Pelagicoccus sp. SDUM812003: one gene and its partner. The protein of the gene in region 1 interacts with the protein of each later gene in a pairwise test. Links are inferred from orthologs where the notes say so. Each region holds a gene or a part of one and is shown in the gene's direction. Other genes may lie near its edges.

Evidence for each region. Proteins that work in one complex are often made in the same cells at the same time.
Region 2: the proteins of cysE (region 1) and cysK interact in binary tests that used the Escherichia coli proteins (3 or more experiments, as listed by UniProt). The link is inferred for Pelagicoccus sp. SDUM812003 from one-to-one orthologs.

Annotation. Positions count from the first base shown.
Region 1 is NZ_JARXHY010000006.1:166,778-171,125, forward strand. Bases 1,351-4,348 are described here. They hold cysE (serine O-acetyltransferase), read left to right. Parts: upstream 1,351-2,440; coding sequence 2,441-3,256; downstream 3,257-4,348. Other genes in these bases: QEH54_RS10495 (DUF481 domain-containing protein), read right to left, coding at 1,351-2,185; aroC (chorismate synthase), read left to right, coding at 3,330-4,348. In the rest of the region: QEH54_RS10490 (crosslink repair DNA glycosylase YcaQ family protein), read left to right, coding at 33-1,040; more of QEH54_RS10495, read right to left, coding at 1,106-1,350.
Region 2 is NZ_JARXHY010000007.1:168,195-172,364, forward strand. What follows is about bases 888-3,707. They hold cysK (cysteine synthase A), read left to right. Parts: upstream 888-1,729; coding sequence 1,730-2,686; downstream 2,687-3,707. Other genes in these bases: QEH54_RS11625 (TIGR01777 family oxidoreductase), read left to right, coding at 888-1,581; QEH54_RS11635 (ComF family protein), read left to right, coding at 2,915-3,652; accD (acetyl-CoA carboxylase, carboxyltransferase subunit beta), read left to right, coding at 3,693-3,707. In the rest of the region: QEH54_RS11620 (deoxyribodipyrimidine photo-lyase), read left to right, coding at 1-203; more of QEH54_RS11625, read left to right, coding at 205-887; more of accD, read left to right, coding at 3,708-4,170.

The DNA of each region.
Region 1 (4,348 bases):
GGTTTCCTCGGTTCGAAACGCTCGAAAGCGCGATGCAAGGGCTGCGTTTCGTGCAGGCGGATCCCATCCGCTCGCCGGCGCGGGCCCAGGATCTCATTTTGCGGCAACGCGTTCGCGGATACCTCGCGGGCCAGCTTGAGGCCGAGTATGCGAGCCTGGCGTTGGAGGAAGGCTACCTGTTCGCCTACGGCTTCATGCGTCCGGATCTGTGGCGATCGATGCTCCCGGTCTCCAGTCGCCCGCTCGCGGCGGAGGAGCGAGCGGTGCTGGATTGCATCGTTCAGCGCGGACCGACGCATCCCAGAGATTTGGATACGAGCTTCGGCAAGCGTTCGGTCGTCAACGCTTGGGGCGGCAAGTCGCTGGCATCCAAGCGCATCTTGGAAAGACTTCACGACGAAGGCCTGCTGAGGGTTTGCCGAAGGGAAAAGGGAATACGGGTCTACGAGCAGGCAATCTCGGCAGGCGCGCCTGAGCGATCAAAGGCGGATCGCTTCGGCGAACTCTTGATGACCGCTTTGCGGATTTTCGGACCAGTTCGAGAGTCGTTTCTGCTCTCCGAACTGTCCGCCCACAACGGGCTTGTACCTGTGAGACGAGATCGGCTGGCTTTGGTGGAGGCTTTGGTCGCGGGCGGGCGTTGTTCCCGAGTCTCGGTTGACGATGTCGTGTACCTTTGGATACCGGAGAATTGGCCGGAGGGGAGCGTGGAAAAAACGCTGCGCATCCTCGCTCCCTTCGATCCGGTGGTGCGAGATCGGCAGCGCTTCGAACACCTTTGGGGCTGGAGCTATCGATTCGAAGCTTATGTGCCGGCGGCGAAACGCAAGCTCGGGTACTATGCCATGCCCCTTTGCTGGGGCGATCGCATGATTGGCTGGGCGAACGCGAAGGTTTTGGACGAGGCCCTGACTGTAGAATTTGGATACAGCTCCCAAGCCCCTAAGGAAAAGGCGTTTCGCAAGATGGCCGAGCAGGAGGTGGAGTCGCTCGCAACGTTTCTGGGGCTTGACAGCGGGGCGTGGCGCCTGCGGATCTAGACACGAAGAAGCCGCGACCGGAAGAGGCCGCGGCTTGAGGAAGTGGAATAAGCTTCAGAGTCGAGCTAGAGCCATTTCAGAACCATGCGAACGTAGTAGGTCGTATCCAGTTCTTCCTTGTCGCTTTCATCGGCTTCGCTGTCGTAGCGATTCATCAAGCCGATGCGCACGCTCCAATCCTGACTTTTGAGCGGCAGCTCGATATTGCTGTCCTGCACCAGGCGGAAGTTTCCGAAGTCGTCGAGCGTCGGGGTGTAGACGAGTCGATTGTTGAGCACGCCCCATTTGAAGATTTCCTTGTGACGTAGTCCGAAGTCCAAGCTGGCCGAACTGTCGGCGGGACGGAGTTCCGTGACCAGAGGATCCTCGCTGATCACGATGTCGTCATAGGACTCGTAGAGATAACCGATACCTGCTCGGGTGTTGAGGTAGCGAGTTTCGGTGTCGAAGAAAGTGTATCCGAAACCGCCTGACACGTTGAAGTACTGTTCGATGTCCTTGATGGCGTCGTAGCCGAACGCGGTGCGCACGTACCAGTTCACATGTGGGCGGAACTTGTTGGAGTAGTCGATCCCGCCGAAGGCTTGGTCGGCGCTCTTTTCGTCGTCGGTCTCGGTGTAGAGGATCGAGCCGGAGAGCTCGAGCTTGTCGTGCTTGCCTTCCAGGGTGGCGAGCAATGCGGTGGCCAGACCGGTGCTGGTCTTGTTGCCCGATTTGCCGGTCAGGTCGAATGCGGCTTCGTAGGCCCATTTGCGGTCCAAGTCCGCCAAGGCCTTCTGCTGGCGAACCTGGGTGGGACTGTCGGCGCCCGGCAGCCAGCTTTCGGTGACGCTTGCCACGTTGGTGGAGACGGTTCCGGTATCCGAAGCGACGGTGAGGTCGCCGGCTGCGCCGGAAACCGGACCGAGCACGGTGGTGCCGTTTTCCAGCGTCATGTAGACGGGTTCGTCGGTGCTGATGGACTCGACCTGAGACTGATCGATGACGATCTCGCCGGCGAAATCCGTAACCATGGTGATCTTGCCACCATCGATTCCTTCGATCGTACCGTTGATGGAGGAGCCATTTTTGGTAACGACGACGTCAGCTTCGGCGATGCAAGAAAGGAGCGCGGCGCCGGAGATAATTACGTGAGTAAGTTTCATCTGTCTGTTTTGTTTGATTGAGCGGGACCGGTTATCAAATGGAAAACGACGAAAAAGCGAGCGATCAGAGCCATTTCTGACCGGTTTGGGCGCGTTTCGCGCGTTTCCGTGGAATCCCTTTCCGGTGAGTACGGAGATCCCCTCAATTTCAATGCGTTTTGTAGGTCGGTTTGATCTCAGTCCAGCCAGTTTTTCGTTTGTAGGGCTGAAATCCGAGGCCTAGGCTGCTCGTTCTTTTTAGAATCCCGTGCCGCTATGACTGAACATCTCGAATCAATTTGGAGTTCCCTAAGAGAGGAGGCTGACGAGGCGTCGAACAACGAGCGCCTGCTGGTCGCCTACTTGCAAGAGACGATTCTTGGGCAGAGGTCGTTTGAAGCGGCTTTGAGCTACACGCTCGCTTCCAAGCTGAAGGACGAGATCCTGCCAAGCATCACGCTGCGGGATCTTTTTTTGGAGATCCTCGAATCCGAGGAACGGCTCCGCGAAGTGATCCGGGTGGATCTGCATGCGGTGCGCGAGCGCGACCCTGCCGCGGCCGGATACCTTTCGCCATTTTTGTTCTTCAAGGGATTCAGCGCCCTCTCGGCCTATCGCTTCGCGAACCATCTCTGGTACGACAATCGTCGGCCGCTGGCTCTGTATCTGCAGAGCCTGATCTCGCGCACCTTCGGGGTGGACATCCATCCCGCCGCCACGGTGGGCAGCGGCATCCTGATTGACCATGCGACCGGGGTGGTGATCGGGGAAACCGCGGTGGTGGGGGACAACGTCTCGCTGCTGCACAACGTGACTCTGGGCGGCACCGGCAAGGACCGCGGGGACCGCCACCCGAAAGTGGGAAACGGGGTGCTCATCGCGGCCGGGGCCAAGGTGCTGGGCAACATTCGCATCGGGGAAGGGGCCAAGATCGGGGCGGGCAGCGTGGTGCTGCGCGACGTGAAGCCGCACAGCACCGTGGTTGGCGTGCCGGCCAAGGTGGTGGGGGCCTGCCACGAAAGCGCTCCAGCCCTCGGGATGAATCAGCAGATCGACCAGGACGAAGTGGTTGGCTTCGATCCAGGCATCTGAGGGCCCCGAGCAATCGTTTCCGAGAGAAGCTTCGCGACTTGATTCGGACGAGGCGCTGCCTACAGTCGCGCCCATGCCCAACGTTTTCGGCAAGCTTTTCACTATCAGCACCTGGGGCGAGAGCCACGGTGGCGGCGTCGGCGTCGTGATCGACGGCTGTCCGCCCAATCTACCGCTCAGCGCGGAGGACATCCAGCCGGAGCTGGCCCGCCGCCGCCCCGGACAGAGCGAGATCACCACTCCGCGCAAGGAGATGGACGAAGTGCAGATCCTCTCAGGCGTCTATGAGGGAAAGACCACCGGCACCCCGATCTCCATGCTGGTCTTCAACAAGGACGCCCGTCCCGGCGCTTACTCCGAGATGAAGGAGAAGTTTCGCCCATCCCACGCCGACTACACCTACCAGAGCAAGTACGGGCATCGCAATCCGGAGGGAGGAGGCCGCTCCTCCGCTCGCGAGACCATCGGTCGCGTGGCGGCGGGCGCCGTGGCCAAGAAGATCCTCCAGATGGCTGGCACGAAGGTCGAAACCTTGGCCTACGTCTCCCGCATTCACGATATCGCCATGCCTGGGGAGACTGCCGTTTCGGCAGAGGCCATCGAGGCCAACATCGTGCGCTGTCCGCATGCCGAGACGGCCGAGGCCATGATCGAGCGCATCAAGGAGGCTCGTTCCCAAGGCGATTCGGTCGGTGGAGTGGTGGAATGCCGCATCCGCAACCTGCCGGTGGGGTTGGGCGAGCCAGTTTTCGACCGCTTCGAGGCGGACCTGGGCAAGGCCATGCTTTCGCTGCCGGCGACCAAGGGCTTCGAAGTCGGGAGCGGTTTCGAAGGCACGCTGCTCAAAGGCTCGGAACACAACGATCTGTTTGAAAACCGAGAGGGCGTCGTTCGTACTAAAACCAATCTCTCAGGCGGCGTGCAGGGAGGCATCACCAACGGCGAAGACGTGGTGTTCCGCGTGGCGTTCAAGCCCACCGCGACCATCCTGCAGAAGCAGGCTACGGTCGACCTCCAGGGCAAGGAGACCACGCTGATGGGACGTGGTCGTCATGACCCGTGCGTGGTCCCGAGAGCGGTTCCGATCGTGGA
Region 2 (4,170 bases), on another replicon or contig:
TTCGAAGATGGGTTCCCGAACTTGCGAAACTGCCGAACAAGTATCTGTTTGCTCCATGGGAAGCTTCGGAGGAAGAGTTGGAATCTGCGAACGTGACGTTAGGCGAAACCTATCCACGTCCCATCGTCGGACATGCGGAGGGGCGCCAGGCCGCGCTCGATGCCTATCAGCGCATGAAGGAAAAGAAGGAGGAGGCTTCCTAGGATGAGCTCTGGGGTTCAAACGTTTCGCAAGCAAAGCGAGGTCGCTCTGTCGGCCAAGGAGCTCTTCGCCTGGCATGGGCGTCCCGGAGCCTTCTTGCGCCTGAGCCCGCCCTGGGAAAAGGTGGAGCTGCTGCGCGAGGACGAAGGTCTGGGGGTGGGCAAGCGTATCGAGATCTCCTTAAAGACGCCTTTTGGCAGGCGGTCTTGGAAAGGGGAGCACGTCGAATGCGAAAACGGTAGCCATTTTGTCGATACGCAGGTTCAAGGTCCGTTTCGTTCCTGGAACCACCGGCACCGATTCGAATGGATCAACGATACCCGTTGTCGCATGTCGGACGAGATTGAATACGAACTGCCGCTTGGAGGCTTGGGCCGTGGCGTCGCTGGTTCGATGGTTCGCGAAAAGCTGGAGCGGATGTTCGAATACCGCCATCAGCTGATCGCTTCCGATGTCGCCTTTCGCAAAGCCGCGCCGGCCACCGGGTCGCTTCGCGTGCTGGTCGCCGGCGGCAGCGGCTTTCTCGGGCAGCAGCTGATCGCCTTCCTCGGCACGCAAGGCCATCGGGTGCAGACGCTGACGCGCCATCCGAAAAAGCCGGGCGATATCCGTTGGGATCCGGCGAAAGGGGAGATCGAGCTGGCGCGGCTGGAAGGCTTCGACGCGGTGATTTCCTTGATGGGGCAGTCGCTTTTTTCGGGACGTTGGTCGGAGGAGCGAAAGCAGGGGCTTTGGAAGAGCCGCGTGGACGCCACCCAGTTTCTGATCACTGCGCTCACCCGCTTGGAAAGTCCGCCCAATCGCTTCCTCGGCGGGTCGGCCGTCGGTTTCTACGGCCAGAAAAGCGATGGCCTGGTGGATGAGTCTGCGAAACGGGGTGCCGGTTTCTTGGCCGACCTCTGCGACGCGTGGGAAGCTGCCGCCTACCGGGCCGAAAGCTTGGGCTGTCGGGTCGCCTTGCTGCGCACCGGAGTGGTGCTCGATCCCCGCGGTGGAGCCCTCGCTCAGATGTTGCCAGCCTTTCGACTCGGACTTGGCGGGCCGCTGGGCGATGGCCAGCAAGGGTTCCCTTGGATCGCATTGGAAGATTGGGTGAAAGGCGTGACGTGGACTTTGTTGCAGCCGAAACTCCATGGCCCGGTCAACCTGACCGCCCCGGAAACGCTGAGCCAAGGGGCGTTCGCTCGCAAGCTCGGGGCGCGTCTCAGGCGACCCGCGATCCTGCCCGCACCGCAGTTCGCCCTGCGCGGCGCCCTTGGCCAAATGGCCGATGAGCTTCTGCTGAGCGATTTGCAGATCTATCCGCGCGCCTTGGAAAACAGCAAGTACCCTTTCCAGCTGCCCAAGCTCGACGACGCCCTAGCGTTTTCCCTGGCCTGAGGAATCGCTGCCTCCGTTTTCCCAGGCCAGTCGTCTATTAGATTAACGCATTCCGTAGTCGACCCTGCGAGGCGGATCGCTTAGCGTTTAATCCCGTCTTCAACTAATCTTGACTAAGTAGAGTAAGAAACCCAAATATACGCTCACTATGGCAAAAGCATTCCCTAACATAATCGCCGCGATCGGCAACACCCCGCTCATCAAGCTGAACCGTCTCACAGAGGGTTTGGCTGCTGACGTTTACGTGAAGTGCGAGTTCTTCAACCCGCTCTCCAGCGTGAAGGATCGTATCGGTCGCGCCATGATCGAGGCCGCCGAGAAGGAAGGAAAGCTCGGTCCGGACAGCATCATCGTGGAGCCGACTTCCGGAAACACGGGCATCGCGCTGGCTTTCGTGGCTGCCGCCAAGGGCTATCGCTTGGTGCTGACCATGCCGGAAACCATGTCCATGGAGCGTCGGGTGCTGCTTCGCATGTTGGGAGCCGAACTGGTGCTCACCCCGGGCCCTAAGGGTATGCCGGGCGCCATCGCTCGCGCCCAGGAGCTGCTCGAAGAGTATGGCGAGAAGGCGTTCATGCCGCAGCAGTTCGAGAATCCGGCCAATCCGGAGGTGCATCGCCAGACCACCGCGGAGGAGATCTGGGAAGCGACTGAAGGCAAGATCGACGCCTTCGTGGCTGGCGTGGGCACAGGTGGCACCATCACTGGGGTCTCCGAGGTCATCAAGAGCCGCAAGGAATTGTTCACCGTCGCAGTCGAGCCGACTAACAGCCCGGTGATTTCTGGTGGTCAGCCAGGTCCGCACAAGATCCAAGGCATCGGGGCCGGTTTCATCCCCAAGAACTGCAACAAGGATATCATCGACGACGTCATCACCGTGACCAACGAAGACGCGTTCCAAACCGCTCAGGACCTCGCCCTCAAGGAAGGCATCTGTGGCGGCATCTCCTCCGGAGCCAACGTATGGGCGGCCTTGCAGCTGGCCAAGCGTCCGGAAATGGCTGGCAAGACCATCGTCACGGTGGCCTGCAGCTGCGGCGAGCGCTACATCAGCACTCCATTGGGCGAAAAGGCCCGAGCCGAAACGACCGGAGCAACCGCTTAGCGTTCGGGCCGAGCGATCTCCAGCTGATCGACCGTTTTTTAGCGGGCCTCCCTTCGCCGGGGAGGCCCCTTTTCATTTGTATCGACCCACGGGCGCGCCGGGGCGTCTCCGAGCGCCGACGGCCGCAACTGTTGATTGCGACGTTGCAAATAACAGTTGCTCTGGAGGCGATCGCCTTTTTGGGGTGGCGCCTGGGGCGAGTGGGCTTAGGTTTAAGAGGTTACCCTTATGTTGCCTCGTTTGTTCAGCCGTTGTTTCGAAGCCTTCACCGCGGCCGCCTTTCCGTCCCAGTGCGTGGAATGCGGCGGATTGGTGGAGGCGCGGAGCGACTTTGCCAGCGTCTGCGTCGCGTGCTGCGATCGCGTCCAGTTGGTGCGGGAGCCGAAGTGCCTGACCTGCGGATTTCCGTTTTTCGGCGAGACGGAGTCGAAGGCGGGCTGCATGCATTGCGAGCACCTGAGCCCGGTCTTTGGGCAAGGCTGGTCGGTGTCGCTGTTTCGCGGCCCGGTGCGGCATCTGATTCACGAGTTGAAGTATGAGCGGGGATTCTGGGCCTTGCGCGACATCGCTGCCATGGCCCGCCTGGGGCCAGGATTGCGGGAGTTCGTCGGCGACGCGATTCTGCTGCCGGTGCCGTTGCACGCTCGTAAAATGAGGGAGCGGGGCTACAACCAGAGCGAGTTGATCGTTCGCGAGCTGGCGAAGGTGTTTCCGGACAGCGAGATGGGGGACGTCTTGGAGCGGCGCGTGGATACCGTTTCGCAGACGCGGTTCAACCGGCGCGAGCGGGTGCGCAACCTGAAAAATGCCTTTTCATTGCGCCGAAACCGTGCCATACAGCCCGGCCGACGCTATGTTATCGTCGATGACGTTTTTACGACAGGCTCGACGCTCAATGCCTGCGCTCACGCGCTGGAGCAGGCGGGGGCCGGTCGCATAGATGTCTTGACTATCGGGCATGGCTAGACCTGATCCCAAGCGATTTTTCAACTAGAAGGCTCTGACAATGGCACTCTTTCAAAAACCGAAGTACTCGACCGTAATCGTCAAAAAGAAGGACATTCCGCAGGGGATGTGGAAGAAGTGCCCGGTTTCCGGCGAGATCATCTACAACAAGGAACTGGAGCAGAACCAGAACGTGGTGCCCAAGAGCGGCTACCATTTTCCCATCACTGCCCGCAAGCGCATCCAGAGTCTGCTTGACGAGAATAGCTTCAAGGAGGAGGACCGCGATCTCATGCCGGGCGATGCTCTGGAGTTCGTGGATTCCAAGCCCTATCCGGAGCGCGTGGCTCAGTATCAGAAGAAGACCGGCGAAAAGGAGTCGCTCATCAGCGGTCTGGGCAAGATCCAGGGGATCCCGGTTTCCATCGCGGTGTTCGATTTCCAGTTCAGCGGCGGTTCTCTGGGTTCGGTCGCCGGGGAGAAGATCACGCGAGCCATCGAGCGGGCCATCAAAAACAAGATCCCGTGCATTGTGATTT